2 regions of the Altererythrobacter sp. genome follow, and region 1 is predicted to be linked to the other one. Evidence: predicted binding sites of a transcription regulator. Region 1 holds the regulator's gene; the other holds the start of a gene.
What was found. Region 1 encodes LexA, which represses DNA repair genes until DNA is damaged. Its sites were predicted from a motif close to GTTCCNCNCTTGTTCT; they were not measured.
Positions count from the first base shown of each region.

Region 2: ACQY6C_RS10325 (error-prone DNA polymerase) is a predicted target of LexA. The motif match lies at 5,358-5,373, and genes of this name have one in related genera.

Region 1 is NZ_JBNKWF010000010.1:21,668-32,038, reverse strand. Features, by position in the region: gene secG (preprotein translocase subunit SecG) at 1-105, opposite strand, end outside; gene tpiA (triose-phosphate isomerase) at 194-955, opposite strand; gene ACQY6C_RS07170 (SurA N-terminal domain-containing protein) at 1,151-3,097, shown strand; gene trpE (anthranilate synthase component I) at 3,109-4,638, shown strand; gene ACQY6C_RS07160 (phosphodiester glycosidase family protein) at 4,635-5,459, shown strand; gene ACQY6C_RS07155 (anthranilate synthase component II) at 5,456-6,040, shown strand; gene trpD (anthranilate phosphoribosyltransferase) at 6,037-7,029, shown strand; gene trpC (indole-3-glycerol phosphate synthase TrpC) at 7,040-7,825, shown strand; gene moaC (cyclic pyranopterin monophosphate synthase MoaC) at 7,998-8,486, shown strand; gene lexA (transcriptional repressor LexA) at 8,663-9,349, shown strand; gene ACQY6C_RS07130 (ComEC/Rec2 family competence protein) at 9,369-10,371, opposite strand, start outside.
Region 2 is NZ_JBNKWF010000017.1:59,617-69,987, reverse strand. Features, by position in the region: gene panB (3-methyl-2-oxobutanoate hydroxymethyltransferase) at 1-255, opposite strand, end outside; gene ACQY6C_RS10350 (amino acid permease) at 396-1,973, shown strand; gene ACQY6C_RS10345 (recA-like protein) at 2,109-2,882, shown strand; gene ACQY6C_RS10340 (Y-family DNA polymerase) at 2,833-4,383, shown strand; gene ACQY6C_RS10335 (PilZ domain-containing protein) at 4,454-4,771, shown strand; gene ACQY6C_RS10330 (PilZ domain-containing protein) at 4,852-5,244, opposite strand; gene ACQY6C_RS10325 (error-prone DNA polymerase) at 5,423-9,007, shown strand; gene ACQY6C_RS10320 (extensin family protein) at 9,028-9,753, shown strand; gene phoB (phosphate regulon transcriptional regulator PhoB) at 9,775-10,371, opposite strand, start outside.

The DNA.
Region 1 (10,371 bases):
ACCGATACCGAGACCACCACCTTCCGAACGCTGCATCAGGATGACCCCGACCAGCGCGGCGGCGACGATCGCCTGGACAACGGTGAGAAAGAGGAAAAGCGACATGGTTTGTTACTCGAGCAAATTGGTGACGCGCATGTAGGCGCGGCGCGGGTTCAGGACAAGGGGCGATGCCTTCCCTGAGTCCGCAGGATCAGACTTCGCCCGCCTCTGCGGCGGCCAGGGCGATTCCCATGAAGCTGTCTGCGGTAAGGCTTGCCCCTCCCACAAGCGCACCGCCCACTTCCTCGGCGCCCAGCAGTTCGCGGGCGTTCTCGGGCTTGACCGAGCCACCATAAAGGATGCGAACCTCGCTGCCCTGCTCTTCGCCGAACAATTCGACCAGCAGCGCACGGATGGCCTTGTGCATGGCCGAGACGTCTTCCGCAGTTGCGGTGTTGCCGGTCCCGATAGCCCAGATTGGCTCGTAAGCGATGGTGAGCTGTTCAGCTGCATTGGTGAATTGCGGCAAGGAAGCGCGCAACTGGTCGGTCACGAACTTTTCGGCCTTGCCCTTCTGGCGGGTCGCATCGCTTTCACCGCAACACATGATTACGCGCAGGCCGGCAGCCAGAGCGGATTCGGCCTTGGCCTTGACCAGCTCGTTGCTCTCGCCATGGCCTTCGCGGCGCTCGCTATGGCCAAGGATGGTAAATTTAGCGCCGGCATCGGCCAGCATCGAGGCCGAGATATCGCCGGTGAAAGCGCCATCTTCCGAGTGATGGCAATCCTGCGCCCCGATACCGATCTGCTCGGCCTCACGATGGGCGGCGTGGATCAGCGTGAAAGGCGGGGCAATCGCAACCTCGACCTTCATGTTGCGTTGTGCGGCACGATCGATAGCGCGCGCTTCAGAAAGCATCGCACGTGTACCGTGCATTTTCCAGTTTCCGACAATGTAGGGCCGCTGGGCCATGCATCTATTCCTGACGTGAAAACGAATCTTGCCCTTGGATATAGGGCGTGAGGGGCTGGGTCCGCTAGCCGACCTTGGGCTTACAGTCAAAACCGTATGTGACCTGTTGCCGCGAGGTCGCAGGGCCGATAAAGCGCACGCACAAATTCGCCTTTTCGCGCTTGTCCGGCGCAAATTCGGAAGTTCGGCCAATCCATGATCCAAATTTTTCGCAGGTTTTTCTCGTCCAAGCTGGGCCTCGCCATCACTTTGGCTTTCCTCGGGCTGATCGCGCTGGCATTTGCCAGCATGGATATCTCCGGAAACGCCACTTTCGGTGGAGTTTCAGGGGGTGACCGCGTGGCTGTCGTCGGGGATCAGAAGGTCGGCACGGCGGACCTCGCCAATCGCACAACTTCGGCGCTTGACCGTTTGCGTCAGGATGACCCTACTCTGTCGATGAAGGCTTTTGTCGAGCAGGGTGGCCTCGAGGAAGTGCTCGACCAGTTGATCAGCCGCTATGCCGTGGGCAACTATGCGCAAGAACATGGCCTGCGTGCCGGCGACAATCTGGTGAATAGCGAGATCCTGAAGATTTCTGCGTTCCTGGGGGCAGATGGCAACTTCAGCCAGGACGCCTATCGCCAGGTGCTTGCGCAACAAGGTTTAACGGACGCCATGGTGCGCGGCGACCTGCGCGATTCGTTGCTGCAACAGCAGATGATCGATCCTGCGGTTTCGGGTGTTCGCCTTCCGACCAAGATCGCGAAGCATTATGCCGCTCTCCTGCGCGAACGCCGCAAGGGCGCGATCGCCCTGGTTCCGAGCGCGGCCTTTGCTCCCAAGGATGATCCGACAGACGAACAGCTCAAGGCGTTTTACGATGAGAATCGTGCGCGCTACATCCGGCCCGAGCGGCGCACGATCCGCTATGCGAGCTTTGGAATCGGAAGCCTGGACGAAAGCGTCGAGCCGACCGAAGCCGAAATCGCGGCGCGCTTCAAGCGCGATGCCAGCGAATATGCGGCCAAGGAAACCCGCACGCTGACGCAGCTGATCGTACCGACTCAGGACGCTGCCAATACCCTGCGGGACAGAATTGCCGCAGGCGCCTCGATGGAAACCGTCGCCCGCGAAGCCGGTTTCAGCACCACTTCGATCGGTCCGGTCTCGCAATCGGATTATGAAGATTCGTCGAGCGCTGCGGTGGCCAAATCCGTGTTCGAGGCAGAGCGTGGCGCAATCGCCGCCCCTGCCCGCAGCGGACTTGGCTGGCATATCGTGCGCATCGACAAGATCGATCGGACCCCGGCCAAGACCTTGGCGCAGGTGAGCGGTGATATCCGCACTGCCCTGTTGGAGGAGAAGCGCATTGCTGCCCTCGCCGATCTCAGCGCGCGGGTCGAGGAACAGATCGACGAAGGCGCTCCCATGAGCGAAGTCGCCGAGCAATTGGGTGTCAAGGTCTCTACTACGCCTGCGCTGACTGCGGATGGCCGGGTTTATGGTCAGCCTGGCCAGGGTGTACCTCCGGAATTGAGCGGCACGGTGGAAACCGCGTTCCAGATGCGCGAAGGTGAGCCGCAGCTGGCCGAAGTCGTGCGCGGACAGACCTTCCTGATATTCGAAGTTGGTGAGATCACGCCCTCGGCCTCCGCGCCGCTCAGTGACATCAAGGATCAGGTGATAGCGGCATGGCGGCTTTCGGAAGGATCGCGACTGGCGCGCGAGGCAGCCGACCGTATCATTGGCCGGCTTGGCGGTGACGAGCCTGTTGCCACTCTGGCTGCGTCGGTGAGGCAGGAAGAGAAGCCACTTCCTCCCGCCGAAAATGTGGACCTGACCCGTGAGCAGCTTGCCGCGGCCCAAAACGGACAAGTGCCCGCGCCTCTCGCGCTGCTGTTCAGCATGGCCGAAGGAACGTCCAAGCGCCTTGAAGCCCCCAATGATCTTGGTTGGTTCCTGGTCGATCTTGACGAAATCTCCGTGGGGGAACTGGCGGACGACGATCCCATTGTTGCATCTGCCAAGCGCCAGCTCGAAGCGACCGCGACGCAGGAATATTCGGACCAGTTGGTCGCTGCCATGCGCGATGAGCTGGGCGTCGAGCGCAATGACAGCGCAATCCAGGCCGTTCGCAAACAGTTGACCGGTGAGAATTGAGGGGGCCTGAGCTGACTACGCTTGCTCCTGAAAATGCGGATGCGGCCGCGCGCCTTCTGCGTGACGGCAAGCCCGCGCTTGTCTGGCGCCGGGTCGTGGCCGATACGGAAACCCCTGTCGGCGCCGCAGCCAAGCTGATCGAGCCGGGCCGCGGCGACTTCTTGCTCGAATCGGTCGAAGGCGGCGAAGTGCGCGGGCGTTACAGCCTGCTTGGGCTGGATCCCGATCTGGTGTTTCGCGCTTCTGCCCATTCCGCCGAGATCAACCGCCAGTGGAAGCTTGACCGCGACGCATTCGATCCCTGTGCGGGCGACAGTCTGGAAGAGCTGCGTGCGCTAGTGGCCGAGTGCCGGATCGACACGCCTTCCGAGCTGCCACCGGCCCTCGCCTGTCTGGTGGGCTATTTCGGCTATGAGACGATTGGCCTGGTCGAGAAGCTACCGCGTGCGCCCGAAAGCGAACTCGCACTGCCCGACATGCTGTTTGTCCGTCCGCGCCTGATTCTGGTGTTCGATGGTTTGAGCGACGAGCTCTTCTGCATTGCGCCTGTCTGGGCGGGATCGGGCGATCCAGATGCAGCGATCGAGCGCGCGGGCGAGCGTATCGACGAAACACTGCGCGACCTTTCGACGCGGCTGGTCGAACCGGAGCGCGATGCGTCGCTGCCGGATCTCGCGCTCGCCCCGGTAATGGCAGGCGACGACTATAAGGCGATGGTGGCGCGCGCGAAGGACTACATCACGGCGGGCGATATCTTCCAGGTCGTGCTGGCTCAGCGTTTCACCTGCCCCTTCCCGCTCGCGCCCATCTCGCTCTATCGCGCGCTGCGGCGCGTGAACCCTTCGCCTTTCCTCTATTTCCTCGACCTGCCTGGTTTCGCCGTGGTCGGCTCGAGCCCCGAGATTCTGGTGCGGGTGCGCCCGGATAGCGAAGGGCGTGCGGAAATCACCATCCGTCCGATTGCTGGAACCCGCCCGCGTGGGGCCTCCCCCGAAGAGGACCGGGCGAATGAGCAAGGCTTGCTGGTCGACCCCAAGGAATGCGCCGAACACCTCATGTTGCTCGACCTCGGGCGTAACGATGTCGGCCGGGTTTCGGCACGGGGCAGCGTGCGGGTAACTGACAGCTTCACCATCGAACGCTACAGCCACGTCATGCATATCGTCAGCAATGTAGTGGGCGAACTGGCTCCCGAGCACGACGCGCTCGATGCTCTGTTCGCCGGATTTCCCGCAGGTACGGTCAGCGGCGCGCCCAAGATCAGGGCTTGCGAGATCATCGCCGAACTGGAGCCTGAAACGCGCGGGGCCTATGCCGGGGGCGTCGGCTATTTCGCACCGGACGGATCGGTCGATAGCTGCATCGTGCTGCGCACCGCCGTGGTGAAGGACGGCATGATGCATGTTCAGGCAGGCGCCGGCATCGTGGCCGACAGCGATCCCGATTACGAGCTCAACGAATGCAAGGCCAAGGCTGGTGCGTTGATCGCCGCCGCACGCGAGGCGGTGCGTGTCGCGGGCGAACCGGGATTTGGACAATGAAGCGATTGGCTGCACTCACACTTCTGGCCGCCCTGTCTGCTTGCGGCGATCCGAAAGCCGGCGAGCCGGTGATCCGCACCGAAATCGGCAAGGGTTCGGAGGAGATGGCAGCGGCTCGCAAGGCGCTCTCTCCCTGCGAACATGTCAAGTTTGAGGATGTGCCGCTGACCCATTGCGTGGCCGATCCCGAAAAGCATCGCATCCACACGGCACTGAACGGTGCCGAGGGGCAGCCTTACCGTTCGCTTAGTGCCTATGCGAAATCTCTCGGCGACGATGCGGTCAACATAGCTTTCGCCATGAATGGCGGCATGTATGACGGGGCTGGTGAGCCGATCGGATATTACGTCGAAGACAGCGAGCGCTTGCAGGAGCTCAACCGCAATGACGGACCGGGCAACTTCCATCTCAAGCCCAACGGTGTGTTCTATGGCACAGATGGCAAGTGGGAGATCAGGACGGCTGACAATTTCTATCACTCGGTCGGCGACCGCCCCCAATTCGGTACGCAATCGGGCCCGATGCTTGTGATCGATGGCAAGCTCCACCCGGAAATCCAGGATGACGGCCCGTCCAAAGCGATTCGCAACGGGGTTGGCGTCGACAAGCAGGGCCGCGCGCATTTCGTCATTTCGGATGCGCCATTGAGCTTCGGCCAGCTCGCGCGCTATTTCCGCGACGAACTCGAGACACCCAATGCGCTGTTCCTCGATGGTAATGTCTCGGAACTGTGGGACCCGCTGGCTGAACGGCTCGATACGGGAGTATCGATCGGTCCCTTGCTGGTGGTAACCAACCGCGAGGAAGTGGAAGCAGAATGATCCTCGTCATCGACAATTATGACAGCTTCACCTTCAACCTGGTCCATTATCTGATGGAGCTGGGTGCCGAGGTGCGTGTCGAGCGCAACGATGCGCTGACGGCAAACGAGGCACTGGCGACCAATGCCGCCGGTTTCCTCATCTCGCCCGGCCCCTGTACGCCCAATGAAGCGGGCGTGAGCCTGGATCTGGTGGCCGCCTGCGCCGATGCGGAAAAACCGCTGCTGGGCGTGTGTCTGGGTCATCAATCGATTGGCCAGCATTTTGGCGGAACAGTCGAGCGTGGCGGGCTGATGCATGGCAAGACTTCGCCGGTCACGCATGATGGGACGGGCGTGTTTGCTGGCCTGCCCTCCCCCTTCATTGCCACGCGCTATCACAGCCTGGTGGTACAGAATCAGCCCGATGAGCTACTCGTCAATGCGACTTCGGACGATGGCTACACCATGGGCTTCCGCCACCGCGACTTGCCAATCCACGGCGTACAGTTCCATCCGGAAAGCATTGCGACCGAACATGGACATGCGCTGCTGGCGAATTTCCTCAGGATGTGCGGCATGGAGGCTGTCGAACAGGTATGAAGACGCTGCCTGACGCTCGTGTGCACCTGACCGAGGCTGAGGCCGAGGAGGTTTTCGGCTGGATACTCGATGGCGAAACCAGCGAAGACGAGATCGCGCGCTTCCTGGTCGAAATGACCGAGCGTAGCGAAACGGCGGACGAAATAGCCGGGGCCGCCCGCGCGCTGCGTGCTCGCTATATCCCTGTGGCGGGGCCTGCCAATGCGATCGACGTATGCGGCACTGGCGGCGATGGGCACCACACGCTGAACGTATCGACCGCGGTGGGGCTGGTTGTCGCGGCATGCGGCGTGCCGGTCGCCCGCCACGGCAACAGGGCGATTTCATCGCTTTCAGGCGTGGCAGACACGCTGGAAGTGCTTGGGCTCGACATGGCCGCAGCCGGGCGCACTGCGGAAAAGACACTGGCCGAAATCGGCATCTGCTTCCTGTTTGCACCCAACCACCACCCGGCGATGGTACGGATACAGCCAATCCGCAAGAAACTCGGTCGCCGGACGATCTTCAACCTGATGGGTCCGCTCTCGAATCCGGTGGGAGTACGCCGTCAGCTGATTGGTATAGCCCGCCCCGGCTACGTCTCGATCTATGGCGATGCGGCAGCGCGGCTTGGAACTGATCGCACCTTCATCGTATCGGGCGACGAGGGGCTGGACGAGCTAAGCCTGGCAGGCGGTAACGAACTGGCCAATGTGACGGGGCACGAGTTCGCCATGCAGCGCGTGGATGCAACCATGGCCGGGCTGGAGCACGCACCGCTCGAAGCAATCCGTGGCGGCGATCCGGCGCATAATGCAAAGGCGCTGGCCGCCCTTCTGGCGGGCGAACCGGGCGCCTATCGCGAAACGGTCAAGTTCAATGCGGCGGCTGCATTGATCGTCGCAGGCAGGACCGAAGATTGGCACGAAGGCGCGGCGATGGCCGCCGAAGCGCTCGACAGCGGCAATGCGGCTGATCTGCTGCAACGCTGGATCGAGCTGGCGAAGTGAGCTTGCTGCCATGAACAAGCTGGACGAAATCTGCGCCGCAAAGCGCGAAGAGGTTGCTGCGCGCAAGTCAGCAGCTTCCTTTGCTGATCTGGTCGCCAGGGCCAGCGAACAGAGCGTGCCGCGCGGGTTCGAAGCTGCCCTGCGCAAGGCAAGCGAAACCGGCTTCGGCCTGATTGCCGAGATCAAGAAGGCTTCCCCTTCGAAGGGTCTGATTCGCGCCGATTTCAAACCGGCAGACCATGCTCGCGCCTATCAGGCGGGCGGCGCGAGTTGCCTATCTGTGCTGACCGACGAGCCCTATTTTCAGGGCCATGCCGATTATCTGGTTGCGGCGCGCGCGGCCTGCACGCTGCCCGCTTTGCGCAAGGATTTCATGGTCGATCCATGGCAATGCGCGGAGGCGCGCGCGATGGGAGCGGACGCGATCCTGATCATCGTCGCCGCACTGGACGATGGCGCGATGCTGGAAATCGAGGCTGCGGCGCGCGAACTGGGCATGGATGTGCTGGTCGAAGTGCATGACGAAGCCGAGATGGAGTGCGCTACACAGCTTCGCTCGCGCCTGATCGGGGTCAACAATCGCGATCTCAAGACCTTCAGGACCGATCTTGCGACGACCGAGCGGCTTGCGCCGCTGGCGCCCGAGGGTGCGCTGCTGGTCGGCGAGAGCGGGATCAACAGCCATGGCGATTGCCAGCGGCTCTCGCGCTGCGGCGTGCGGACATTCCTTGTCGGTGAGAGCCTGATGCGGCAGGATGACGTCGAGGCGGCGACCCGGGCACTGCTTGAAGGATAGTCTGTCCTACCACGCAACTTTGCGGCATAGCATGTTGCATGATCTGCCCGGTTTTTCCTGCCCGATCCGCCAATTGCAGTCTATCTCCAAGCGGCAGACTTTTTGGTCTTAGAACAGTGTTCCATGTGTTCCATCCTGTAGGAATTGATTCGCGTAAGGTACTGAAAAACCTATGAGCAAGCGACTTACCCACCTCGACGAAACCGGTGCCGCCCATATGGTCGATGTCGGCGGCAAGCCGGAAACCTTGCGCAAGGCGATTGCGGGCGGTTTCATCCGGATGAGCGATGATGCGCTCGCCGCGATCAAGGCGGGCGATGCGCCCAAGGGCGATGTGCTCGGCACCGCGCGTATCGCCGCGATCATGGCGGCGAAAAGAACCGCCGAACTTATCCCACTATGCCACCCGCTCGGCCTCGATGCGGTGGATATCGACTTCGCCTTCGAGGATACAGGCGTCCGCGTGACCGCCACGGCATCGCTGACTGGCAAGACCGGGGTTGAGATGGAAGCGATGGTTGCCGCTTCAACCGCGCTCCTCACCGTCTATGACATGGCCAAGGCGCTCGATAAGGGCATGGTGATCGAAGAGGTGCGCCTGCTCGAGAAATTGGGCGGCAAATCGGGCCATTGGCACGCAGAGGCCGACCCTGCAGCGTAAGCCGGCTGCCCCGGATTGAACATCACACCCCTGCCAGGCCCAAAGTTCGATAGCTGTTCAAAAATGGCGGAATTGCTTGACTTGGCGATTCTTGTTGCCTAATTGTTCCGCATTCGTTCACCTTAATTATGGGCGAATGGAACAGCGACCTGGGGCGACCAGAGGAGGTTTTCGCCATGCTGACGGCAAAGCAGCACGAATTGATCCGCTTTATCCAGCAACGTCTGGAGGAAACGGGCATTTCCCCCTCGTTCGAAGAGATGAAGGAAGCGCTGGATCTCAAGAGCAAGTCGGGCGTTCATCGCCTCATTTCCGCTCTGGAGGAACGTGGTTTCATCCGCCGCCTGCCCAATCGCGCTCGCGCGCTTGAAGTCATCAAGCAACCGGAAGATGTGACTCCTGCGGGACGTAGCCTGCCAACCAATGATGCGGTTGCCCGGGCGGTCTCGCCTGCCCCTGCAGCTCCCGAACCGGCCAACGACGTGATCGAGATACCGCTCCATGGCCGGATCGCTGCCGGTGCGCCGATCGAAGCGCTCGAAGGGCAAACATCGATGCCGGTTCCTGCGGCTCTGCTCGGCCCCGGGGATCACTATGCGTTGGAAGTTTCGGGCGATTCGATGATCGAAGCGGGTATTTTCGATGGCGATTACGCGCTGGTCCGTCGCACCGATACCGCGCGTGACGGGGAGATTGTCGTTGCGCTGGTGCGGAACGAGGAAGCCACGCTCAAATATCTGCGCCGTGAAAACGGCAAGGTTCGGCTCGACCCGGCAAACGGTATGTATGATCCACAGATCTACGATCCGCATGAAGTTGTGGTTCAGGGTAAGCTGGCTGGGCTGTTGCGCCGCTATCACTGAGCGGTCTCGGGCGTAAGCACTAGTCTTCCCCGCGCCACCAGCCATGCTCACCCTGTGCCGACGCGACCGTATGGATTTCATGCTTCTCCAGCACGATGGCGAGTCCGCCGGTGCGTTCCAGCAAATCCCTGTCTGCCTTGAGCCATCGCGGACGGCATGAGGATGGCAGCCAGCGGTCGGCAATCACGATGTCGGACCGTTCGCATGCAGCGGCCAGGGCGCGCTCTTCGACCCTGATCTTGTTGCGTGCCATCAAAACGGTCCATCTGCGTCCACCACGCTCTATTCCCAGAATGCAAAATTCAGGGCTGCAATGCGCGCCGGGCCAATCCTCGATCATGATCGGATCACCCTCGACACCTGCCAATTCGAGCAGATTCTCGCTGGCGTAGTTCGAACGGCTTTCGCGAAGTGATACCAGACGCTCTCCATCCATGGTGATGCCCACATGCCGCCCATCGCCGGAAATGAGGACATCCGGAACTGGCGTCATCAGCAGCATAATTGTGGCAATAGCGGCAGGAACCAGGCTCAACAGCCTGCGCCGCCCCCGCCACAGAGCGAGCCACAAACCGCTTCCGATGAACAAGGCGAAGGTGAGCCCGCTCATCTGCGGCATCAGCTTGACCGCGCCAGGCTGTGCGGCAGTGAAATGCGCGATGGCCAGCAGCAGTTCGAGCGACTTGCCCACCAGCCACCATATTGGCGCTCCGATTCCGACAGTGTCGAGCAGTAGCGCCAGAGCGACCAGTGGCATGGAAACGAATGTGACGAGCGGGATCGCGACGACATTCGCCAGCGCGCCGTAGACACCTGCCCGGTGGAAGTGGAACAGCACAATCGGCATCAGCGCGATTTCGATCACCAATCCCGTGACGAGCAGCATTGTCCCGCGCCTTACAAGCCAGCCTGCCCAGCCCTCGTCATGCGGCTCCAGAAAGGTGCGAACAGGCCCCGAATTGTGCAAGGCGACGATAGCGAGAACGGCAGCGAAGCTCATCTGGAAGCTCGGCCCGATGAGC
Region 2 (10,371 bases), on a different contig from region 1:
CTCAAGCGTGACGGGCACAGTAGAGGGTAGGCCGTAGATTACCTGGCCGAGCGAATCCCCCACCAGCAGAAGGTCGCAATGCTTGTCCAGAAGCTGTGCCTGCCTGGCTGTGTAGGCGGTCAGCATCACCAGAGGATCTGCCGTTACGCCGTCCTGCTTGCGCTCGCGAATGCGCGGCACGGTCAGCCGCCGCATCGGCTGCGGAGTGGGATTGGCGCGGCTGGTCGATGTGTCGAGTTGGAATGTGGTGGACATGAGGCGCTTGTAGACTCGGTGCGAATGCGGGGAAAGGGCGCATATTCGCCTTGCGTTGCTGTCCGTTAGCGTTAGCCTCCCGCCCATGGAGGGGGAGCCGCGCTGTTGGCGCCGGGCTCTCGTGCAAAGGGAAGCCTTTTATGATCCTTGATCGCGTAAAACCGCTGGACGCCATTTTGGCGACCGCGGAGAAGAAATCGCTGCACCGTTCGTTGGGTGCAATCCAGCTCATGCTGTTCGGCATTGGGTGTATCATCGGCACCGGAATTTTCGTGCTGACTGCCGCAGGCGCACAGAAGGCGGGGCCGGGCCTGATGTTGGCATTCGCCATTGCCGGTACGGTCTGTATCGTTGCAGCGCTGTGCTATGCCGAGATTGCCGCAATGATCCCGGTCGCTGGCAGTGCCTACACATACAGCTATGCATCGATGGGCGAGTTTCTTGCCTGGACGGTCGGCTGGGGCCTGATCATGGAATATGCGATCGCCGCCAGCGCGGTGTCGGTTGGCTGGTCCGGCTATTTTTCGGGTACGATCCTGCATGAATTCATGGGTGTGGATTTACCGTCATGGCTTGCAGCCGGCCCGCTGGCATTGGGCGGAGCCGAAGGCGGGTTCATCAATTTGCCCGCATTGGTCATTGCGTTGCTTGTTACCGGATTGCTGGTGATCGGGACCAGCGAAAGCGCCAAGGTCAACGCGATCCTCGTGGCCATCAAGGTAACCGCGCTTACGGCCTTCATTGCGCTTACGCTGACCAGCTCTGATTTCTCTCCCGAGCGGTTCAATCCGTTCCTGCCCGCAGGCCTGTTCGGCGGATGGGGCAGCGGGGTCGGCGCGGTTGGCGCGGCGGCAACGATGTTCTTTGCCTATGTCGGCTTCGATGCAGTTTCGACTGCGGCGGAGGAAACCAAGAACCCGCAACGCAACGTTCCGATTGGCCTGGTCGGGTCGCTGTTGTTCTGTACGGTTTTCTACATCCTGGTTGCAGCCGGAGCGATCGGCACAATTGGCGGACAGCCGATCATGGGCCCAGGCGGAATTCCATTTCCGGCCGGTTCGGAAGAATTGGCGCGGCAGTGCGCACTTCCCGAATATGCCGGTGCGCTGGTGTGTTCCGATGAAGCGCTGGCGCATGTGCTGCGGCAGATCGGTTTTTCCGGGATCGGCAACATGCTTGGCATTGCCGCTTTCCTTGCGTTGCCTTCGGTCATCCTCGTTCTGATTTTTGCGCAGACGCGCATCTTCTTCGTGATGAGCCGTGACGGTCTGCTGCCCGAGAAGCTCAGTGCGGTGCATCCGCGCTTCAAGACTCCGCATGTGGTTACCATCATCACTGGTCTCGCGGTGGCGGTCGGAGCGGCCTTCTTCCCGGTTGGCCAGCTTGCCGACATTTCCAATGCAGGAACGCTTTATGCTTTTGCCATGGTTGCTTTTGCAGTCATGCTGGTTCGGCGTAACGATCCGTCGCGGCACCGTCCGTTCCGCGTTCCGGCGCTTTGGCTTGTCGGGCCTTTGACGGTTTTCGGGTGCGTTTTCCTGTTTGTGAACTTGCCGATTTCGGCGATGCTGTTCCTTCCGATCTGGAGCGTGATTGGGATTGTCGTCTATGTCGGTTACAGCCGTTCGCACAGCCATCTCGGTCGCGGGATTGTCGAGGTTGTGGACGATATCGAGGGTGAGGAAACCTCTATTCCGATCCATCCTCCCGCAGAATAGATTGATCTTGCTTGGTAATTGTGGGGCTGTCCCGATGGGGCGGCCCCTTTGCCTTGGGCTCTCCAGTGCGTTCTACAGCCGCATTGCGAATCATCCGAATATGGAACATAATAGGAACAAATGACTCGTTCCTGCATGTCCCTTCCTGTCTTGACCGAAAGCTGTGACGTGGCTGCGTTGGCAGCCCTGCGCGAGAAGTGCTGGCGGCCCGGCCTGTCTGGCCCTTCGCATAGCGAGTTGTTCGCGGAGAGTGATGAGGCAAGCGGGGCGGCTTTCGCGCTGGCGCTGGCATGCGATGCGCTGGACGTGGCCGCACAGGCCAGAAAGGCAGGGGCACTCGCCGAGAGCGGGGAGCAGCGTCAGGTGCTGTGGGTGCAGGATCGTGCCGCGGTCAGGCTCACCGGGCGGCCTTACCGCCATGGCCTGCCCGAAAATCTGCGCCATCGCCTGATCCATGTCGAAGCGGCAACGCCCGAAGATGCTCTGTTCGCGCTGGAAGAGGGGTTGCGCTGCCGTGATCTCGCTTTCGTGCTGGGTGAGATGGCCGGCAATCCCAAGGCGCTCAGTTTCACGGCATCGCGGCGGCTGAGCCTTGCGGCGGAAAAGCACGGAGTGCCGCTATGGCTGGTGCGGCTCGACGCACAGGCGGATCTTTCGTCGGCGCGGATGCGCTGGAGGGTTGCGTCCGCCGCTTCGCCAGCGCCGCGCTGGAACCGGGCCGCACCGGGCATGCCATCCTGGCAGGCCGAACTGTTCCGCGCGCGTATTCATGCCCCCGGAGAATGGATTGTGCGCGATGATGGTGGACGCCTCACCGCCACCAGCCCGTCGGCAGCCATGCGAGCCACCCCGCCGAATTATGGCAGTCTGGCTCTCGCGGCTCGCAGTCGATCGCTGGCGGCTCTCTAATGGTCTGAAGCGAGGCGAGGGCGCGGATGCGCAACCCATCGCGCTGATCGCCGAAACTGCGCATGGCCCGCGGGTGGATGCGGTGAATGATGCTGCGCTCGAAACCGGTCCGCGCGCGGGCATGATGCTGGCCGATGCGCGCACTTTGTGTCCGCAGGTCAAGGCCGTTCCCTCCGATCCGGCAGGCGATCTGGCTTTTCTGGAAAAACTGGCGGTCTGGGCACAGCGCTGGGGGCCGTGGAGCGCGATGGATCCGCCTGACGGACTGGTGGTGGACGTTACCGCTGTGGCGCATCTTTTCGGGGGCGAGCAACGCCTGATTGCCGATGCACGCAAGGCCTTCGCGGCGCGCGATCTCACCGCCAGCTTCGCGATCGCACCCACCGCCGGGGCCGCATGGGCATTGGCTCACTTTGGAGCGAGTGCCTCGATCCTGGAGGTGGGCGAGGATGCTGTCGTACGTCTTGCGGATCTTCCCGTCGCTGCGCTCAGGCTCGATAGCGATGTCATTACCGTGCTGCGCAGGCTGGGGCTCAAGCGTCTGGGAGACCTGACCACCCGTTTCGGTGCGGCAAAGGGCCGTGATGCGCTGCAGCGCCGCTTCCGTAACCGCAAGTCGCCTGCCTCCAATCCGCTGCTGCGGCTCGATCAATTGCTTGGCTATTTGCCCGAGCCCTTGCTGCCGGTGGTGCCGCAGAAGATGCCGCTGGTGCAGCGGCGATTGATGGAGCCGATCCGCCATCGCGATCTGCTGGATCAGGTGCTGGCGGATCTTGCCGAAGACATGGTGCGCGAGCTGGAGGGGCAAGGCGTAGGGGCGCGGCGGCTCGAACTGGGGCTGTGGCGGGTCGATGGCGAAGTTGTGCTGCGCCAGCTCGAACTGTCGGTCGCGACCCGCGATCCGGCGCATATCTGCCGGTTGTTCGCGGACAGGTTGGAGGATGTCGATGCCGGTTTCGGGATCGAGACCGTGCGGCTGCGCGCCAGTTGGGCCGAACCGCTGGCGCTGGAGCAGGTCGATATCGAAGCGAGGGCAGAGGTCCATGGCACTTCGCTTGCGGCATGTCTCGACCGGCTGACGGTGCGACTGGGGCAGGGGGCCGTGCGCCGTCCGGTTCCGCATGCCAGCCATATTCCGGAACGCGCGCAGCACTGGCATGGACCGCTCGATCCGGAACCGGCGACTCAAGGCGGACTGGCCTTGCGCCGGCGCCCGCTGAAACTCCTCGACCGTCCTGAACCGATTGCAGTGCTCTATGCCACGCCCGATGGCTATCCCAAGGCGTTTCGCTGGCGGGGCGATGTGCATGAAGTGGCACGTGTCGAGGGGCCGGAACGGATCGCGCCCGAATGGTGGCGCGAACGCTCGAATGTGCGGCTGCGCGATTATTACCGGGTCGAGGATGACCGGGGACGGCGTTACTGGATTTATCGCCACGGGGTGATCGGCGACGGGCGCGGGGGATTGCCCTTGTGGTTTCTGCAGGGATTCTTTGCTTGAAAAGCGGAAATTTTCGCATTTGCAGCTGCAGAATCATCATTCGTTTACGGATTTATGCCAAACAGACATCATGAACGCGCCGGAAAGAAAGCGTCAATTTGAACGCAAACTGCTCGAGATATTGGTCGAGGGACGGTTGCGCTCGCGCTCGATCTTCGTCGAACTGATCGATGTTTCCGAGGGTGGTTGCAAGCTGAAGGGCAGATACGGCTTTGCCCAGTTGGGCGAAACCGTAACGCTCAAGGTCGACGGTATTCGCGCTCCGCTCGGGATCGTGGTCTGGATCGAAGGCAATCATGCCGGCGTCGAATTCGAAGGTCAGATGCACCAGGCGGTGATCGATCACCTGCACAAGCTGCAGATGCAAAAGCGTGCTGGCCTGGGCTGATCCGCCTCCGGCGATTGCATCACGATGCGTGGTAGTCTGAGGATGAGGACGCCCTTAGGACTTGTAAATACCCTATGAAATCAGTTGCCTGAAACCAGTCCACGGCGCCCCTTTCGGGCTATGGGGATATTGCCGAAATTGGCTGCGCGCCGGGTCTGCCCGGTACTGGCCGCAGTCAGTTCCTCGATCGCCTCTTGTGGAATCTGCCGTTCGAACTCGATCCCGCAACCATCTTCGTTTGACCAGATGATCTTGCCGAAGGCCTCGTGCGTGTTCCACGCGAGCAGACCCGAAGTGCCCGTAGCTGGCGGATTGCTGGTGGTGAAACGGGCCCCGTTGAGCGAGATGTCATAGAGTGAACCCTGGCGGTTTCCGCTCGTCATGTGGAGCTGTGCAGGGCAGTTGACGCGGTAGCGTGGCGATGCGCGGCGATCTTCGTTTCTTATTGCTGCCTGGCTGCGAAATAGCGCCACATCTTGTCCCCTGAGCCCATCAATGATCCGGCATCACCCCATTAGGTTAAGATCGGATTGAAGTGAGGTCGCTCAACTCGCGGCCGTCACAAGGGCTGGCAAGTTCCGTTATAAGAACATATAAGGAACATTTACACGAATGAGCCATCTGACCCGGATCGATTCCGGGATTCGAACCATGCCCGAATCATCTTTGACTCCTCAGAAGCGCAGACTGAAGATCGATCCATCGACGATTGAAGCGCCGCAGCGCGCGGTTTTCGTCGAGTTGGGGCTGGCAAGCTGCTTCAGCTTCCTGCGCGGGGCGTCGGATGCGGTTGACCTTGTCGCTACAGCCCGCGCGCTGGGTTATGACGCAATCGGGATCGCCGATGCCAACTCCATGGCGGGCGTGGTGCGCATTCATGCGGAGGCGCAGGCGCTCAAATTGCGGCCTGTGATCGGCGCACGGATCGAAACGCTCGAAGGGCTGTCCTTCCTCGCCTATCCGCGTGACAGGGCGGCCTATGGGCGGTTGTGCCGCCTTGTCAGCGCCGGACGAATGAGCAGGATCGACGGCGAATGGCAGGACAAGGGCGCTTGCGACATCTCGCTCTCCATGCTGGCCGCGCATAGCGCCAAGGAAGGCGAGGGGGATGTGCAACTGATCCTGTTGCCACCGGAGGATCTGGAGGCGGAATTCTCGATCAAGGTCGAGAGTAACATAATTCCCTTCCGTTATCCTGGTCCCAAAGATCATCAGATCGCCGGGATCCCTCTCCTGTCCAATGAAAGTGGGGCCCCGGATCAAGTCCGGGGTGACGAAGAGGAAAGGGTGCCTCTGAAGGCTTCATTTGTTGAACTCCTTCCTCACCTGACCCGTCAACTCCCAACACTCCGACACATCGCCGCCAGCTATCTCTACCGCGGGGACGATGTGGCGCGGATCACTCGGCTCGACGCAATGGCACAGGCGAACGGGCTCGCGCTGCTCGCCACCAATGACGTGCATTACCACGCGCCCGAACGCCGCCCGTTGCAGGACGTGATGACGGCGATCCGGCACAAGACCACGGTCGCTGCTGCCGGAAGCCTGCTCCACGCCAATGCGGAACGGCACCTCAAATCCCCGCAGGAGATGGAGCACCTGTTCGCGCGCTGGCCTCATGCCATCACTGCCGCGCGCGAAGTGGCCGATGCCTGCCATTTCAACCTCGACGAGCTGCGCTACGAATATCCCGAAGAGATCTATCCCAACGGTATGACCCCGCAGCAATTCCTGGAAGCGGAGACGTGGAAGGGCGCGCAGCGGCGCTACCCCGAAGGCTTGCCCGATAGCGTGCGCAAGACGCTGGAGCGTGAGCTGGCGCTGATCGGCAAGCTGGGGCTGGCGCGCTATTTCCTTACCATCAAGGATATCGTCGATTATGCGCGTGGGCAGGATCCGCCGATCCTGTGCCAGGGGCGCGGTAGCGCAGCCAATTCAGCCGTCTGTTATTGCCTGGAGATCACCAGCGTCGATCCGGCCAAGCACCAACTGCTGTTCGATCGTTTCATCTCCGAAGAACGCAAGGAGCCGCCCGATATCGACGTCGATTTCGAGCATGAGCGGCGCGAAGAGGTAATCCAGTACATCTATGACAAATATGGCCGCCACCGTGCCGGACTATGCGCCACGGTGATCCATTACCGCCCGCGCATGGCGATCCGCGAGGTAGGAAAGGTGATGGGGCTTTCCGAGGATGTCACCGGCGCGCTCGCCCGCACCGTGTGGGGCAGTTATGGCAGCGAAGTCGCCGGAAAACACGCTGCCGAGATCGGCATGGATCTTGGTGATCCCCATCTCAAGCGCGTGCTGAAACTGGCCGAACAGATGATCGGCATGCCGCGCCATCTCAGCCAGCATGTCGGAGGGTTCATCCTGACCGAGGGTGCGCTGACCGAAACCGTGCCGATCGGCAATGGCGCCATGCCCGATCGCACATTCATCGAGTGGGACAAGGACGATATCGACGCGCTTGGCATCCTCAAGGTCGATGTACTGGCGCTAGGGATGCTGACCTGTATCAGGAAATGCCTCGATCTGCTTGAATTGCATTATGAAAAGCGTCTGACTCTGGCGACTGTCCCGCGCGAGGATACGCAGGTTTACGACATGCTGTGCAAGGGGGATTCGCTTGGTGTGTTCCAGGTCGAAAGCCGAGCGCAGATGAACATGCTGCCGCGCTTGCGCCCGCGGCGCTTCTACGATCTGGTGATCGAGGTTGCGATTGTCCGGCCCGGCCCGATCCAGGGCGACATGGTGCACCCCTATCTCAAGCGGCGACGGGGCGCGGAAAAGGTCGAAATTCCTGCGCCGGCTCCTGAACACGGTCCACCGGACGAGCTTTCGAGCATTCTGGAGCGCACGCTGGGCGTGCCGATCTTCCAGGAACAGGCGATGAAGATTGCGCTCGATGCAGCGAAGTTCGACAGCACGGAAGCCAACCGCTTGCGCAGGGCCATGGCAACCTTCCGTTCGCGCGGGAACCTGGAAGAACTTGAGGATATGATGGTCGGACGCATGGTCGCGCGCGGCTATGACCCGGACTTTGCCACTCGCTGTTTCAACCAGATCAAGGGGTTCGGCGAATATGGTTTCCCTGAAAGCCATGCGGCCAGCTTTGCGCATCTGGTCTATGTTTCGAGCTGGCTCAAATGCCATTTTCCGGCTGCTTTCGCCTGTGCGCTGCTCAATTCGCAACCGATGGGTTTCTATGCCCCGGCGCAGATCGTGCGTGATGCGCGCGAGCATGGGGTCACGGTGCTGCCCGCAGATGTGAACCAGTCGGTGTGGGATTGCACGCTGGAGGAGAATTCTCGCCGTTTCGGGGAGGATCAGGACCGTCCGGACAAGCATATCGCCTTGCGTCTCGGCCTGAGGCAGGTCGACGGTGTGCCCGAACATGTCGCGGCGCGTCTGGTGGCGGAGCGCGAAACGGGTGGCCTCTATCGCGACGTTGCCGAACTGCGCGATAGGGCAGGGCTTTCGCCCGCGCATATAGAGCGGCTAGCCAGCGCCGATTGCTTCACTTCGCTTGAACTTCCGCGTCGGCAGGCGCTGTGGGATGCACGCAGCCTGATCGCCGCGCCTGACCTACCGCTCTTCACGGCAGCGGCCGCGCGCGAGGAAGGGGAGGAGAAGCGTCGTACGCAACTGCCGCATATGCCACTCTCCGAAGAGGTGGTGGCCGATTACCAGACCGCGCGGCTAAGCCTGAAGGCGCATCCCATGGCTTTCCTGCGCGCTTCGCTCGCCGAACGCGGCTTCGTGCGTGCCTGCGACCTCAGAGAGCGCAAATATCGCAGCATGATACAGGTGGCGGGGATAGTGCTGATCCGTCAGCGTCCGGGGAGTGCCAAGGGCGTGTGCTTTATTACCCTTGAAGACGAAACCGGAGTCGTTAATCTCGTCGTCTGGCCGGATATCAAAGAAAAACAACGCCGGGTCGTCATGGGTGCCCGCCTCATGGAGGTGCGCGGGCGAGTGGAATATGACGACGAGGTGATACACGTGATTGCGCATCACATGACCGATGCCACGGCTTCGCTGCTTGCTCTGTCAGACGATTTGCTGGCGTCGCCTGTCGCACGGGCGGACCATGTGAGCAGTCCGTTGCCTGAGAAACATCAGGGCCCGCTCAAGTCGCGTAGCCCGACGGACGAACTGCCCGAAACACGCGGGCACCCGCGTAATCTGCGCATATTGCCGCGTATGCTGCCACCATCGCGCGATTTTCATTAGGCAGAAAGATGGGCGGGATCATGCAAAATTTGAACCTATCACGCCGGATCGGCAAATTTGCCGGGGATCGGCGAGCGATCGGGTGGCTGATCGTAATATCGCTCGGTTTCGCAGGCTATATGTGGCTCAAGCAGAATCCGCAGCACAATCCGCTCGCTCCATTGGATGTGCGCAACCCGCCGGGACTGGCGACCGGTCTGAAACTGGCCGAAATCACCACGGACAGGGGCCAATGCCGCGCCGCTCTCACTCGCAGCGGAATCGCGTTTCGCAACCTTATCCCCACGGGAGAGGGGCCCTGTTCGCTTACCGACCGCACGCAGATGACAGGCGCACCAATGTCACCCGCGCGGCCCATATCGACCTGTCCGGTAGCCGTGGGCCTACAGATATGGCTAAGCCATGGCTTGCAGCAAGCGGCGCAAACCCATCTCGGCACAAAAGTGACGAGAATTGAGCATATTGGAACCAATAGTTGCCGCCGCATCAATGGGGGCAGAACAGGCCCGTGGAGCGAGCACGCACATGGCAATGCGATCGATATTCGCGCATTCGTGCTCAGCGATGGGCGGCGTGTGAGCATTTTGCAGGATTGGGGCAAGGGCGAGAAGGGCGATTTTCTCAAGGCCGCCCGCGATGCAGCATGTGACAGCTTCAGGACAGTGCTATCGCCCGACTACAACGCCAAGCATGCCAACCATTTCCATCTCGATCAGGGAACGCGTTGGAGCAGCGCGTGCCGGTAGGCCCGGCAAGAGAGAGCACCGCTATCTTGCTTCGAGCGCGTAACCTGCCGAACGGACGGTACGGATGGGGTCCTTTCCGCCTCCCACGTCGATTGCCTTGCGAAGTCGACGGATATGCACATCCACCGTACGCAGTTCGATATCGCTACCTGTGCCCCAAACGCCGTCGAGCAACTGCCCGCGGCTGAACACCCGACCCGGGCTCTCCATGAAGAATTGCAGCAGGCGGTATTCAGTCGGACCCAAGTGGAGATCCTGACCCTTGCGCTGGACGCGGTGTGCGACCGGATCGAGCATAAGATCGCCAACCTTAATCGATTCCCCGGCCAGGGCAGGGCGGATGCGGCGCATTACCGCCGCAACACGGGCGAGCAGCTCGCGCGGGCTGAAGGGCTTGGTCAGATAGTCGTCTGCGCCCGTTTCGAGGCCGCGAATGCGGTCGTCTTCCGCTTCGCGCGCGGTCAGCATGATGATCGGGACATGGGCGGTCTGCTTGTCGCGGCGCAAGCGGCGGCAAACTTCGATGCCGCTCGTCCCTTCGATCATCCAGTCGAGAATGATGAGGTCGGGCAGCTCCTCGCTCGCCAGAACCAGTGCCTCATCGCCGTCGGGCGTACA